2 regions of the Arthrobacter agilis genome follow, and region 2 is predicted to be linked to the other one. Evidence: predicted binding sites of a transcription regulator. Region 2 holds the regulator's gene; the other holds the start of a gene.
What was found. The regulator HrcA, encoded in region 2, represses chaperone genes, less so after heat shock. The targets are predictions, from matches to a motif close to TTNGCACTCGNNNNNNNCGAGTGCNAA.
Positions count from the first base shown of each region.

Region 1: the regulator HrcA is predicted to act here: its motif matches at 3,192-3,218, upstream of groES (co-chaperone GroES).

Region 1 covers NZ_JAUSXO010000001.1:2,332,159-2,339,638, reverse strand. The annotation lists gene QFZ50_RS10820 (iron ABC transporter ATP-binding protein) at 1-27, opposite strand, end outside; gene QFZ50_RS10815 (iron chelate uptake ABC transporter family permease subunit) at 24-1,037, opposite strand; gene QFZ50_RS10810 (ABC transporter permease) at 1,027-2,040, opposite strand; gene QFZ50_RS10805 (siderophore ABC transporter substrate-binding protein) at 2,073-3,017, opposite strand; gene groES (co-chaperone GroES) at 3,359-3,655, shown strand; gene groL (chaperonin GroEL) at 3,727-5,343, shown strand; gene QFZ50_RS10790 (ribonuclease J) at 5,489-7,123, opposite strand.
Region 2 covers NZ_JAUSXO010000001.1:1,543,419-1,550,898, forward strand. The annotation lists gene QFZ50_RS06975 (PhoH family protein) at 1-921, opposite strand, end outside; gene QFZ50_RS06980 (GerMN domain-containing protein) at 1,395-2,447, shown strand; gene QFZ50_RS06985 (16S rRNA (uracil(1498)-N(3))-methyltransferase) at 2,422-3,189, opposite strand; gene dnaJ (molecular chaperone DnaJ) at 3,192-4,322, opposite strand; gene hrcA (heat-inducible transcriptional repressor HrcA) at 4,409-5,422, opposite strand; gene QFZ50_RS07000 (DUF3097 family protein) at 5,599-6,450, shown strand; gene QFZ50_RS07005 (DUF4870 domain-containing protein) at 6,531-6,947, shown strand; gene hemW (radical SAM family heme chaperone HemW) at 7,067-7,480, opposite strand, start outside.

The DNA.
Region 1 (7,480 bases), 790 kb from region 2:
CTTGGTGGCATGGCTGACGGTGATCACCGGATGCGGCCTTTCAGGAGGAGGGCGATGAAGACGAGGCCACCGGTGAACTCGATGACGATGCTGAGTGCTGTGTCGAACGCGAAGACCTGCTCCAGGACGAGCTGTCCGCCCACGAGTGCGATCACGCCGAGCAGGACGGCGACGGGCAACACGACGGCGTGCCGGAAGTGGTTGCACAGCTGGTACGCGAGGGCCGAGACGAGCAGGCCGAAGAAGGTGGCGGGCCCCACGAGGGCCGTGGAGACGGCGACCAGCACCGAGCAGATCACCAGGACCAGCGTCACGGTGCGCCGGTGGTCCACGCCGAGCCCGACCGCGGTGTCCCGGCCGAGGGCCAGGACATCGAGGCGGTGCCGCAGGCGCCAGGCGGGCACGCACAGTCCCAGGACGGCGACGGCGGAGATCAGCAGCAGCGTCGGATCCACGCGGTTGAAGCTCGCGAAGAACAGGTCCTGCAGGATGATGTACTCGCTCGGGTCCATGAGGCGCTGGAGCAGGGACGAGACGCCGCGGAAGAAGACACCGAACACGATCCCGACCAGCAGCAGCAGGTGCAGGCTCCGCCCGCCGCCCGTGAAGAGCCACCGGTACAGCAGCCAGGAGAAGCCGACCAGGAGCGCGACCTCGACGATGAAGCGGACCGGCGCTCCGAGGGTGAGGAGGGTCCGGGCACCGAGGGCGAACGCCAGGACGGTCTGGATGAGGATGTAGAGCGCGTCCAGCCCCATGATGGACGGCGTGAGGATCCGGTTGCCGGTCACCGTCTGGAAGAGCACGGTGGACACCCCGACGGCGACGGCGACCAGCACCATGGCGCCGACCCGGTTCAGGCGCCGCGGGAGCACGTACGCCAGGTTGCCCTGCAGGTCGACGAGCAGGAACGCCGCGACGAGCGCGGCGGCGGTGACGCCGAGCACCGCGAGCCAGGCGCGGGGCGGGAGCGTCCTCAGCGGCGTCCGGCCGGACTGCACGACGGCGGTGGGAAGGGGGCTGGTCCTAGCGCGCACCGGCGGTCCTCCGTACGAGCAGGGTGATGAACAGGGCGCTGCCGGCCACGGAGACGATCACGCCGACCGGCACCTCGTAGGGGAAGCGGATGATCCGGCCGAGGATGTCGCAGGCCAGCAGGAATCCTGCGCCGAACACGGCGATCCAGGGGACGGCGCGGCGCACGTTGTCGCCGATGAGCAGGGACACGAGGTTGGGCACGATCAGGCCGAGGAAGGGGACGGCTCCCACGACCACCACCACGACGGCGCTGATGAGGCTCACCAGCACGAGGCCGAGGTTCATGGTCCGCCGGTAGTCCAGGCCGAGGTTGGTGGTGAACTCCTCACCCATGCCGGCCACGGTGAACCGGTCGGCGCACACGTAGCCGACGACGGCGAGGGCGGCGACGATCCACAGCAGTTCGTAGCGGCCGCGGACCAGCCCGGAGAAGTCACCGATCATCCAGGTGTTGAGCGTCTGCAGCAGGTCGAAGCGGTATGCGAAGAACGTCGTCACCGCCGCGATGACCCCGCCGAGCATGATGCCCACGAGCGGGACGATCAGCGTGTTCCGCAGCGGGATCCGGCGCAGGACGGACAGGAAGAGCGCCGTGCCGGCCATGGCGAAGACGGCGGCGATCCCCATCTTCGCGACGATCGGGGCGGCGGGCAGGAGCAGCGTGGCGACCAGGATCCCTGCGGTGGCCGATTCCACCGTGCCGACGGTGGAGGGTTCCACGAACCGGTTACGGGCCATGAGCTGCAGGACGAACCCGGCGACGCTGAGGGCCACGCCGGCCAGGAGGACCGCGAGCGTGCGCGGCACCCGGCTCACGAGGAACGTCTGCCACACGCCGGCGTCGCCCTCGAGCAGGTCGGCGGGGGAGACCGCCGCGACGCCCACGAACAGGCTGACGAGGGCGAGCAGCAGCACCGCTGCGCCCGCTGCCCAGAGGGCCGGTGGCCGGGTGGAGCCGTGCTGCTGCGCCGGCCGCTGCGGCCGGAGGGAGAGTGCTGCCATGGGGGCGCCTACCGCCGGAGCGGCGCGGCGGTTCAGGCCGCGAGGGCCTCGTCGACTGCGGAGACCATGGCGTCGAGGTTGTCGAGGCCGTACCCGATGAGGTACCAGCTCGCGGAGTCGAGGTAGGTGACGTCGTCGTTCTTCGCGGCGTCCGTGCCGTTGACGAGCTCGTTGTCCAGGACGGCGGAGCCGGCGGCGCCGGCCTCACCGACGGCGGCGTCCCGGTCGATCACGAAGAGATGGGCCGGGTTGACCTCGGCGATGTATTCGAAGGAGACCGCCTCGCCGTGCGTGCCCTCGTTCCTGACCGCGGCGGCGGGCTCGACGCCGAGCACGTCGTGGATCAGGCCGAACCGTGATCCGGCGCCGTACGCGGTGACCTCGCCTGCGCTGGTCATCAGGACGAGGCCGTTGCCCGCGGAAGCGGCGGTGTCCTTCGTTCCGGCGATCTTCGCGTCGAGCGCGGCCAGCCGGTCGGCGACCTCGTCCTCGGCGCCGAAGATCCGGCCGAGTGATGCGGTGTGCTCCCGGAAGCTCGCCATCGGGTCCGCTGCATCGACGCTCAGATCGATGGTCGGCGCGATGTCCGAGAGCTCGTCGTACGAATCGGCGACACGGCCCGAGATGATGATCAGGTCGGGGGCGGCGGCGGCGATCGCCTCGAAGTCCGGTTCCTTCATGGAGCCGATGTTCGTGGTGTCACCGCCCTCGTAGGCGGAGAGCTGCTGGGGCAGGGTCCCCTGCGGGACGCCGGCCACGTCCACGCCGAGCGCGTCCAGGGTATCGAGGGCGCCGAGGTCGAAGGTGAACACCGTCTCGGGATCGACCGGCACCTCGGTGGTCCCCTGCGCGTGCTCGACCGGGACGGTCGAGGCCGCCGCCGGCTCGTCGGCCGCCTCGGAGGAGCCACCGCACGCCGTCAGGGCGAGGGTGGCCGCAGCGGCTGCGGAAAGGACGGCGAGGCGCAGGTGTGCCATGGGGTGGACTCCGTGGAGGGAAGGGGCCGGGCGGGCCGGACGTCGCGGAAGTAAGGAATGCCTTACCTCTCTCGAATGTAGAGGGCCGTGCGGGAATTACGCAACTGGAACGTGTCCTATTGCGACGAAGTGCGTCCGGTCGGACGGTGGGCCGCCACCGTTGAGCCGTCAACGCTGGCACTCACCTTGACCGAGTGCCAGCGCTTGCATACAGTCGGAGTTGGCACTCGCTCACTGCGGGTGCTAATCCCGAGGGAAGCGTTCGCCGGCACCGCGACGACGGTTCACGCCCAGCCCGACGGCCCCCATTCCATTGGTATCGAACGCAAAGGAGAGCCCGAGTGTCGGTCTCTATTAAGCCCCTTGAGGATCGCATCGTTGTCCGCCCCCTCGAAGCCGAGCAGACCACTGCTTCCGGCCTCGTCATCCCGGACACGGCCAAGGAGAAGCCCCAGGAGGGCGAAGTCGTGGCCGTCGGACCGGGTCGTGTCGACGACAACGGCAACCGCGTGCCCGTCGATGTCGCCGAGGGCGACGTCGTCATCTACTCGAAGTACGGCGGAACCGAAGTGAAGCACGGTGGCCAGGAGTACCTAGTCCTCTCCGCCCGCGACGTCCTCGCCGTCGTCGTCAAGTAGTACCCCTTGAGGAGAAGCCCCGGCCCGCAGCGGCCGGGGCTTTTCCTCGCCAAGCCTGAAAGGAACCAACAGTGGCAAAGCAGTTGGAATTCAACGACGCCGCCCGCCGTGCCCTCGAGGCCGGCGTGGACAAGCTCGCGAACACCGTCAAGGTGACGCTGGGCCCCCGCGGACGCAATGTCGTGCTCGACAAGAAGTGGGGTGCGCCCACCATCACGAACGACGGCGTCACGATCGCCCGCGAGGTCGAGCTCGACGACCCGTACGAGAACCTCGGCGCCCAGCTGGCCAAGGAAGTCGCCACCAAGACGAACGACGTCGCCGGTGACGGGACGACCACCGCCACGGTCCTGGCCCAGGCGCTCGTCAAGGAAGGCCTCCGCAACGTGGCCGCCGGCGCAGCACCCGGACAGCTCAAGCACGGTATGGAGGTGGCGGTCGAGGCCGTCGCCAAGCGCCTGCTCGAGAACGCCCGCGAGGTCGTCGGCCAGCAGACGGCCAACGTCGCCTCCATCTCCGCGCAGAGCACCGAGGTCGGTGACCTCCTCGCCGAGGCGTTCGACAAGGTCGGCAAGGATGGTGTGATCACCATCGAGGAGTCCTCCAGCACGCAGACCGAGCTCGTCCTCACCGAGGGCATGCAGTTCGACAAGGGCTACCTCTCGCCGTACTTCGTGACCGACGCCGAGCGCCAGGAAGCCGTCCTAGAGGACGCGCTCATCCTCATCAACTCGGGCAAGATTTCCTCCCTCCAGGAGTTCCTCCCGCTGCTCGAGAAGGCGCTGCAGGCCGGCAAGCCGCTGTTCATCATCGCCGAGGACATCGAGGGCGAGGCGCTCTCCACCCTCGTGGTCAACAAGATCCGCGGCACCCTGAACGTCGTCGCCGTCAAGGCGCCGGGCTTCGGTGACCGCCGCAAGGCCATGATGCAGGACATCGCCACCCTCACGGGTGCGCAGGTCGTCTCGCCGGACCTCGGCCTCAAGCTGGACCAGGTGGGCCTGGAGGTGCTCGGGTCCGCCCGCCGCATCACCGTCACCAAGGATGCCACCACGATCGTCGACGGCACCGGCAGCGAGTCCGATGTCGCCGACCGCGTGGCGCAGATCCGCGCCGAGGTCGAGCGCACCGACTCCGACTGGGACCGTGAGAAGCTCCAGGAGCGCCTCGCGAAGCTCGCCGGCGGTATCGGCGTGATCAAGGTCGGCGCCGCCACCGAGGTCGAGCTCAAGGAGAAGAAGCACCGCATCGAGGACGCCGTGTCCTCCACGCGTGCCGCACTCGAAGAGGGCATCGTGGCCGGCGGCGGTTCCGCACTGGTCCACGCCGGGAAGGCGCTCGACACCGACCCCGACGTCCTGGCACTCGAGGGCGACGCGGCCACCGCCGTCGGCCTCGTCCGCCGCGCGCTCGCCCAGCCGCTGCGCTGGATCGCGGAGAACGCCGGTCACGAGGGATACGTCGTCGTCGCGAAGGTCTCCGACCTCGAGGACGGTCACGGCTTCAACGCCGCGACCGGCGAGTACGAGAACCTCGTGGACGCCGGCATCATCGACCCCGTGAAGGTGACGCGCTCCGCGCTGCGCAACGCGGCGTCCATCGCGGCACTCGTGCTGACCACGGAGACCCTCGTGGTCGAGAAGCCCGAGGAGTCCGAGGACGAGGGACACCAGGGCCACTCGCACTAGGGCCCAGGGGCTCCGGCCCCCCGCACGACAGCAGCACCCCGGCTCCGAGGAGCCGGGGTGCTGCTGTCTGTTCCGGGGCCGTGCCCCTAAACGACGAAGCCCCGGTACTCCAGGAGTACCGGGGCTTCGTCGTGCAGTTCGGGGATCAGGCGTCGACGACGATCGCCGTGACCACCGGCTGGCGGTTGTAGTAGCGGCGCATCCAGTTGGCCGTGGCCCGCTCGATGATGTCCTCCGGGTCCTGGCGGCGGCCGCCCTGGCGGTTGGACGCCGCATCGCGGAGCGCCTTCTCGACGGCGGCGCCCGCCTTGTCGAGGTCCTCGTCGGAGCAGGAGAAGCCCTTGGTGAAGAACTCGGGCGCCTCGACGATGTCCCCGTTGTCCGGGTCGATGATCGCGAGGACGGTGACGACACCCTCCTCCGCGAGGCGGCGCCGCTCGCGCAGGTCCTCCTCGGTGATGCCCCCGACGCTGTCGCCGTCGACGAACACCAGGCCCGCCTCCACCTTGCCCGAGAGGGTGGCACGTCCACGCACGAGGTCGACGGTCACGCCGTCCTGCGCGATCACGACGTTGCGGGGATCGACGCCGGTCGCGACGGCGATCTCCGAGTTCGCGCGCAGGTGGCGCCACTCGCCGTGCACCGGCATGACGTTGCGCGGCTTCACGATGTTGTAGCAGTAGGCGAGCTCGCCGGCGCTGGCATGGCCGGAGACGTGCACCTTCGCGTTGCCCTTGTGGACCACGTTGGCACCGATCTCGGTGAGCGCGTTGATGATCCCGTAGATGGCGTTCTCGTTGCCCGGGATGAGCGAGCTGGCCAGCAGCACGGTGTCACCCTCGCTGATGCGGATGGCGTGGTCCTTGTTGGCCATGCGGGAAAGGGCCGCCATCGGCTCGCCCTGCGAACCCGTGCAGATCAGCACCACCTTGTGGTCGTCGCTGCGCTCGAGCTTCTTGAAGTCCACGAGCAGGCCCTGCGGGATGTTGAGGTAGCCGAGGTCCGCCGCGATGGTCATGTTGCGGACCATCGAACGGCCCACGAACGCCACCTTGCGGCGGTGCTGGTGCGCGGTGTCGATGATCTGCTGGATGCGGTGGATGTGGCTCGCGAAGCTGGACACGATGATGCGGCGCGGAGCCGTGCGGAACACGGCATCGATGGCCGGCGCGAGGTCCTTCTCCGACGTGGTGAAGCCGGGGACGTCCGCATTCGTGGAGTCGGTGAGGAACAGGTCCACGCCCTCCTCGCCGAGGCGTGCGAAGGCGGCGAGGTCCGTGATGCGGCGATCCAGGGGGAACTGGTCCATCTTGAAGTCGCCCGTGTGCAGCACCATGCCGGCCGCGGTGCGGATGGCGACGGCGAGGCTGTCGGGGATGGAGTGGTTCACGGCGACGAACTCGAGGTCGAAGCCGCCCATGGTCCGGCGGTCGCCCTCCTTTACCTGGACGGTCTTGGGGGTGATGCGGTGTTCCTTCAGCTTGGCCTCGATGAAGGCGAGCGTCAGCCGCGAGCCGACCAGGGGGATGTCCGCCCGCTCCTTGAGGAGGTACGGGACGGCGCCGATGTGGTCCTCGTGGCCGTGCGTGAGGACGACGGCGACGACGTCGTCGAGGCGGTCGCGGATGTAGGAGAAGTCCGGGAGGATGACGTTGACGCCGGGCTGGTGTTCCTCGGGGAACAGGACGCCGCAGTCCACGATCAGCAGCTTGCCCTCGAACTCGAAGACGGTCATGTTTCTGCCGATCTCACCGATGCCTCCGAGCGCGACGATGCGCATGGCTCCGGCGGCCAGTTCCCGTGGTGCTTTCAGTACGGCAGGTCTCTTATTCACAGATCAGGTTTCTCTCGTTCATGCGGGGGCGGTCGTGGCCGTCCGACAGTCGTCGTCGAGGCCGTCGGATCCGGCGATTCCGGTCCGTGGTCCCCGGTGTCCCCGGGAACATGCTTCTCCAAGAGTACGTGGTCCGCGGGCGCCCCGGCGGATCGATCCCCCACCCCGGTTCCTGTTGCACGGGTGTGCGCCCGATCGTCACCCCGTGCCGCCGTCACCGGAATAGGGGCCGTGTACGAATGGTTCTAGACTGACAGGGCCCGCGGGCAGCACCCGCCGAAGGCCCCGACCCCCACCCGGTTC
Region 2 (7,480 bases):
GGAGTCGAGTTCGCTGAAGTAGACGTCGTCGACGTCGCGGAGGATCTCGCTGACGATCCGGAGTCCGGAACTGGTCCCGTTGGGCAGGTCCACCTGGGTGACGTCGCCGGTGACGACCATCTTCGAGCCGAAGCCGAGGCGGGTGAGGAACATCTTCATCTGCTCCGGCGTGGTGTTCTGGGCCTCGTCGAGGATGATGAACGCGTCGTTGAGGGTGCGGCCGCGCATGTAGGCGAGGGGGGCCACCTCGATCGTCCCGGCCGCCATGAGGCGCGGGATCGAATCGGGGTCCATCATGTCGTGCAGGGCGTCGTACAGCGGCCGCAGGTACGGGTCGATCTTGTCGTTCAGAGTGCCGGGCAGGAAGCCCAGCCGCTCCCCCGCCTCGACGGCCGGCCGCGTCAGGATGATCCGGTTGACTTCCTTCTGCTGCAGCGCCTGCACCGCCTTGGCCATGGCCAGGTACGTCTTGCCGGTACCGGCCGGGCCGATCCCGAACACGATGGTGTTGCGGTCGATCGCGTCCACGTACGTGCTCTGGTTGAGCGTCTTGGGGCGGATCGTCTTCCCGCGGGAGGTGAGGATGTTGACCGACAGGACCTCGGACGGCCTGGCAGCGCTCTGCGTCTTCAGCATGGTGACCAGCTGCTCGAGGACCTGCGGGGAGACGGTCGCGTTGTTGCTCGCCATGGTCTGGATCTCGCCGATGAGCCGCTCGGTGCGGAGCACGTCGGCCGAGGGCCCGGTGATGGTCAGCTCGTTCCCCCGCGCCTGCAGGCCGACGCCCGGGAACGAGTCCTCGATCAGCCGGAGCGCCTCGTCGTTGGAGCCGAGGGCCTGCACCATCTGCTCCGTCGAGTCGAAGACGAACATCCGGGTGTCCAGTCCTGCCGCATTGATGCCAGTTGAAGATTCGCTCATAGCTCGGCCGTCCGGCCTTCGATCGCCCTCATTCGAGTAGTCGTACACGTGGTGACGGTGGCTGCGCCCGCCGCGGGTCCCGCGCTGGACCAGCGCTCGGACCGACAGCCGCAGAGATGCCAATCCTACGTCATGGTCCACTGCCGCCTCCTGTGTCAACAGGAGCCGGAGGCCTTTGATTCCCGGCCGGACATGGTGCAGGGACGTGATCTGCGGCATCCTACCCGGAGACCGAGTTCCACTCGGGTTTCATCGCGAATCGGCAACGGCTTCGTATCGATCGGGTTTCAGTCCCGCCCGGTGGCGGTCTTCCTACGGGTGCGTCCTCCCGCCCTGTGCCAAGCTGAATGAGGCCCGGCAGCGGGACCGGCTCCCGGTCCGCGCCTGCACCGACTCCAGCCGTCGATGCGCTGGACCGCGAATTTTCCAGGAATCGATCCGCGCACCTGTGCGCCTGACGGAAGGGGGCCGGCATGAGCGAGCAGGACCCCCTGAAGCGGAGCCGCCTCGGGCTGCCCGGCATCCTCCTCGTCTCCGGCGGCGTGCTCGTCGCCAGCAGCGTGTTCATCGTCCCGAACGTGGGGCTGTTCCAGGGCGGCGGGCACACGACGGCGATCGCCGAGCCCTTCGCCACCGCCGCGCCCGAGGGCTCCGCGCCGTCGGACCCCTCCGTCCAGACCCAGGGCGCCGCTGCGGGACCGGCCGAGGCGCAACCTCTGCTGCCCGTGTACTGGCTCGGGGACGTCGAGGGCAGCGACCGGCTGTTCCGCGAGTTCCTCCCGCCTCCGGAGGGGGCCACGGGTGATCCGATCGCCGATGCGGTGCAGCTCATGACGGCGGGGCGGCCCCTGGATCCCGACTACCGCTCCCCCTGGCAGCAGGCTTCGAGCGTCCGGTCCGCGATCTCCACCAAGAACGTCATCACGCTGGACATGTCCTCGGATGCGTTCTCGTCCCGCCTGGACGAGGACGCAGCCCGCCTGGCGCTGCAGCAGCTCGTCTACACGGCGACCGCCGCGGCATCGAACGCGGGACTCATCCCGGGGGGCGAGTCGAGCTCCGTCGTCGTCCTCGTGGACGGGGCGGCCGACGTCCGCGCCTTCGGCGCGGTCGATCTGGTCGGCGAATGGACGCGGGACTCAGCGGCGCTGGGCGCCCGTCTGGATCATCGACCCCCAGCAGGACGTGGAAGCGGACACCGCCGGGCTGATCATCCACGGCGTCGGTCCCTCGTCGGAGGAATCCGTCGGCTGGCGTATCGACCGCGGGGAGGACAGCTCCACCCCGGGCCCCACGGGACTGTTCCGCGACGGCTCGGTGGACATCGCGGACGGGGCCTACTCCTTCTCCGTGACGCTGCCACCGGGCCGGTACGAGGTCACCGTGACCGTCCCCGACGGCGACGGCGACGGCGAGGCACAGGATTCCAAGAGCGTCACCGTCAGGTAGACGGGGTCGGATCGGGGACGCCCGGCGCGGCCGGCATGACCGGGGTGTCCGCTACCAGCGGTCGAGCAGGTGGTTGAGCAGGACCAGTGCCGCCGGCCCGGCGGACGACGACCGCAGGACGTGTGGTCCGAGGCGCGCCGTCCGGGCTCCGACGGCGCGGAGCTTCCCCAGCTCGGCGTCGCTGATCCCGCCCTCCGGGCCCACGACGACGGCGGTCGACGAGGGCGCGTCCAGCACACCGGAGGTGCGCAGCGCCGTCACCTGAGCCGCCAGGGAGGTCTCCGCGTCCTCGTGGAGGACGACCATGCGGTCCACCGACGCCGCCCAGGTGGCGAGCCCGGAGGTGTCCACCACGCCGTGCACGTCGGGGACGAACGAGCGGCGGGACTGCTTGGCCGCGGCGCCGACGAGCGACACCCACTTCTGCCGGCCCTTCTCCGCCTTGTCGCCGCGCCAGCGGACGATGCTGCGCTCGGCATGCCACGGTACGACGGCGTCGACGCCGAGCTCCGTGGCGGCTTCGACGGCCTGCTCGTCGCGGCCGCCCTTCGCCAGGGCCTGCACGAGCACGAGGCGATGGAGCGGTGCGGGGTCCTGGCCCGCCGTCTCCACCTCGAGGTCGACCGTCCCCGTCCCGACCGCGGCGATGACGCCGCCGATCCGGTAGCCGGCGCCGTCGGACACGTCGATCCGCTCGCCCGCGGTGAGCCGTCTCACGGTGGCGGCGTGGCGCCCCTCGTCCCCGCCGAGGACGAACACGGTGCCGGGTACGGCGGACCGGACGGTCTCACCCGGACCGAAGAAGAGGGGCCGCGTCATGGTCAGCGGTTCCCGAGGCGCTCCCGGAGGCGCGCGAAGACGCCCGAACCGCTGCTGGCGAGCTGTCCGTCCGTGTACTCCTCGCCGCGCAGCTCCGCGAGCCGGCGCAGGAGCTCCTCCTGCTGGTGGTCGATGTTGCGTGGGGTCTCGACGTTGAGGTGGACGCGGAGGTCTCCCCTGCCCTGGCTCCGGAGGTGTGTGACGCCGAGCCCGCGCAGCGTCAGGATCTCCCCCGACTGCGTCCCGGGCTTGATGACGAGCTCCTGGTCGCCGTCGTACGTGTCCAGGTGCACGCTGGTGCCGAGCGCGGCCGCCGTCATGGGGACGCTCAGGGTCACGTGCAGGTCGTCGCCGTCGCGCAGGAAGGTCGAGTCCGTGTTGACGCGGATCTCCACGTACAGGTCGCCCTGCGGCCCGCCGGCGATCCCGGCCTCGCCCTGCCCGGCGAGCTGGATGCGCGTGCCGGTACCGACGCCTGCGGGCACCTTGATGGTCAGGGTGCGGCGCGCGCGGATGCGGCCCTCACCGCTGCACTCGTGGCAGGGGCTCGGGATGACGGTGCCGTAGCCCTGGCAGGTACCGCAGGGGGCACTCGTCATGACCTGGCCGAGGATGGACCGCACGGCGCGCTGGACCTGGCCGGAGCCGCCGCAGATGTCGCAGGTGCGGACGGAGGTGCCGGGCTGGCAGCAGCTGCCGTCGCACGTGGGGCAGACCTCCGCGGTGTCCACCTCGATCTTCTTGTTGGCCCCGAAGACGGCGTCCTTCAGGTCGATGCGGACGTTGATCAGGGCGTCCTGCCCGCGGCGGGTCCGCGTCGGGGCTCCGGCCTGCTGGCCGCCGCCGCCGAAGAAGGTCTCGAAGATGTCCTGGAACGCGAAGCCGGAGCCCGAGTAGCCGGCGCCGTACCCGTTGTCCGTGCCGTTCTCGTTGCCCGTCGTGTCGTAGACCCTGCGCTTCTGGGGGTCCGAGAGCACCTCGTAGGCGTGCGTGACGCGCTTGAACTCCTCGGCGGCATCGTCCCCCGTGTTCACGTCCGGGTGGAGCTTGCGCGCCAGCTTGCGGTACGCCTTCTTGATCTCCTCGCCGGTCGCACCCTGCGCCACACCGAGGACCTCATAGTGATTACTCACTCGTGCACATCACTTCCTGTTGGAGACTTCTGTCTGCTGCTCGCCGGAACCGGCGGAAATGCCTGGGTGCCCCGGAGGGCACTCGCCTACTCCTCGAGGATCCTCGAGAGGTAGCGGGCGACGGCGCGCACGGCGGCCATCGTCGTCGGGTAGTCCATGCGGGTGGGCCCGAGGACCCCGAGCTTCGCGCCGGCGTCCGGCCCGTAGCCCGTGGCGACGACGGAGGCCCCCGACAGGCCCCCGTAGGGGTTCTCGCTGCCGATCCTCACGGAGATGCCGCGGGCGTCGTACTCCATCTCGGACAGGAGCCTCAGCATGACCACCTGCTCCTCGAGCGCCTCGAGGATGGGGCCGATGCTCAGCGGGAAATCCCCGGTGGAACGGGCGAGGTTCGCCGTCCCCGCCAGCAGGATCCGGTCGTCACGGCCGAGCCCTGCGAGCTGTTCCAGCGCCCTGATGATCGTACCCCCGTGCGCCCTCAGTGCGGGAGGCAGTTGCGCCAGGGCGACACCGAGTTCGGCGGGCAGCCCGGACAGCTTCACACCCGACACCGCGGACAGGATCCGCTGCCTGAGTTCCGCGAGTTCGGCCTCCTGGATCGCGGCCGGGGTCCGTACGATGCGCTGCTGGACGGTGCCGTTGCTGGCGATCAGGACGACCAGGATCTGCTGCGGGGCGAGCAGCACGAACTCGATGTGCCGGACGGACGCTCCCCCGACCCGGGGGAACTGGACGACGGCGACCTGGTTGGTCAGCTGTGCCAGCAGGCGCACGGTCCGGTCCATGACGTCGTCGAGATCGTCGGCGCCTTCCAGCAGCGTCTGGATCGCCTTCTTCTCGGGAGCCGAGAGCGGCTTCACCTCGGAGATGCGGTCGACGAACAGGCGGTAGCCCTTGTCCGTGGGGATGCGGCCCGAACTGGTGTGGGGAGCCGCGATGAGGCCCTCCTCCTCGAGGACGGCCATGTCGTTACGGATGGTGGCGGACGAGACGCCCAGCCGGTGGCGGTCCACGAGTGCCTTGGAGCCGACGGGCTCCCGGGAGTGGACGTAGTCCTCGACGATGGCCCGGAGTACCTCCAGGCGTCGTGGTTCGCTCATTCCTGACTCACCTCCGGGTCTGTTCCTCTCCATGCGGGTGCGTTCTGCGGGCGGCCCCGAGCGGTTAGCACTCGACACACCCAAGTGCCAAGTCTAGTACGTGCGGGCCGATTGTTAGCATTGGGACCCGGGCAGCGGCAGACCGCCGCAGCCCTCACGGGAAGGACGCGCACGGCATGGACTACGGCTGGGGAGCACAGGACATCGCGGCTCCGAAGCGGGTCAGCCTGCCCGACGTCCCGGTGGAGAAGGACATGGTCCTCGAGGACGTGCAGAGCGGCTTCGTCGGCGCCGTGGTCCGCGTCGAGAAGTCAGGCGGGCTGCACGTCATGGTGCTCGAGGACCGGCGCGGGAAGAAGCGCACCTTCAGGCTCGGTCACGGGTTCCTCCTCGACGGCGATCCCGTGCACGTCGTCGCGCCCGTCCTGCGCGCCGCCCCGGCGTCCACGCGCACCGCCTCCGGATCGGTGCGGGTCGACGGCGCCCGTGCCCGGACGGCGCGCGCCAGCAGGATCTGGGTCGAGGGCCAGCACGACGCCGAACTGGTGGAGAAGGTCTGGGGCGACGATCTCCGGCTCGAGGGGATCGTCGTCGAACCGCTGCACGGGGTCGACGACCTCGAAGGGGCCGTGCGCGCGTTCGCGCCCGGCCCGGAGCGCAGGCTCGGGATCCTCGTCGACCACCTGCTGCCGGGGACGAAGGAGTCGCGGATCGCCCAGCAGGCGATGACCGTACCCGGCGCCCGCAACCACGTCCTGATCGTGGGCCACCCCTACGTGGACGTCTGGCAGGCGGTGAAACCGGCTGCCCTGGGGCTCGACGCGTGGCCGGTGGTCCCCCGCCACCAGGACTGGAAGACGGGCATCCTCGCCGGCCTCGGCTGGCCGCACCACAACCAGGCAGCCGTCGCACACGGGTGGAAGCGGATCCTCGCCGGCGTCAGCACCTACGCGGATCTGGAGCCCTCCCTGCTGGGCCGGGTCGAAGAGGTCATCGATTTCCTGACCGCCCAGCCGGGGACCGCCTGAGCCGTCCGGCCCCCGCCACCCCGTATCCTTGAAGCACACTCCCGGGGGAGAGTTCCCGCCAGCCACCAAAGGAACCGAAGTTGTCCAACACCGCCGACCACCAGCACCACGGCCGGAACGAGTCCCGTCCTGCGTTCGAGGGGACGCCCGCGACCGCCCTCCCCCTGACGGCCTCCGAGGACCGCCAGTACGCCACGCTGGCACATTTCGGCGGGATCCTGGGGTTCATCCCCTCGCTGCTGATCTACCTCATCTTCAAGGACCGTGGCCCCTTCACGGCGCAGGAGTCGAAGGAGGCGCTCAACTTCACGCTTCCGCCCACCATCCTGGCCCTGGTCGCGTGGCTCCTGTCGCTCCTGCCGGTCATCGGCGGTGTCTTCGCCGTCGTCAATGCCCTCATCTGGGTCGTCATCGCGATCTTCTCGGTCAGCGCGGGCATCCAGGTGAATCGCGGACGCCCGTACCGCTACGCCCTGAACCTGCGCCCGATCCGCTGAGCGGCCGGCACCCCTGACCCGGCGCGGCGCTCGCGTCCCGCAGCGGGGGTGGCGGACCGGCCAGGCCTGGCCGGGACAGCACCCACCTCCTGTGGTCCGCACTGGATCCGCGCGGCGCCTCAGTCCGGCAGGAGCCGGCGCACCACGGCGTCGGCGAGCAGCCTGCCGTTGAACGTCAGGACCAGGCGGCCGGCGAACGCGGCGGCCGGGTCGACCAGTCCGTCGGCGATCAGGCCGGCGACGGCCCTGCGTCCGGTCGCCGTCAGGGACTGCGTGGACAGCCCCTCGCGCAGCCGCACGCGCAGCATGACGTCCTCGACGTAACGGTCCTCCGCCGACAGCACCTCGCGGCCCGCCGCGGGTGACCGCCCGGCGCCCAGTGCGTCCGCGTAGGGACGGGGATGCTTCACGTTCCACCAGCGGGTCCCGCCCACGTGCGAGTGCGCGCCCGGGCCGGCTCCCCACCAGTCGCTGCCCCGCCAGTAGGCGAGGTTGTGGCGGCACTCGTCCGCGGGCGTACGTGCCCAGTTGCT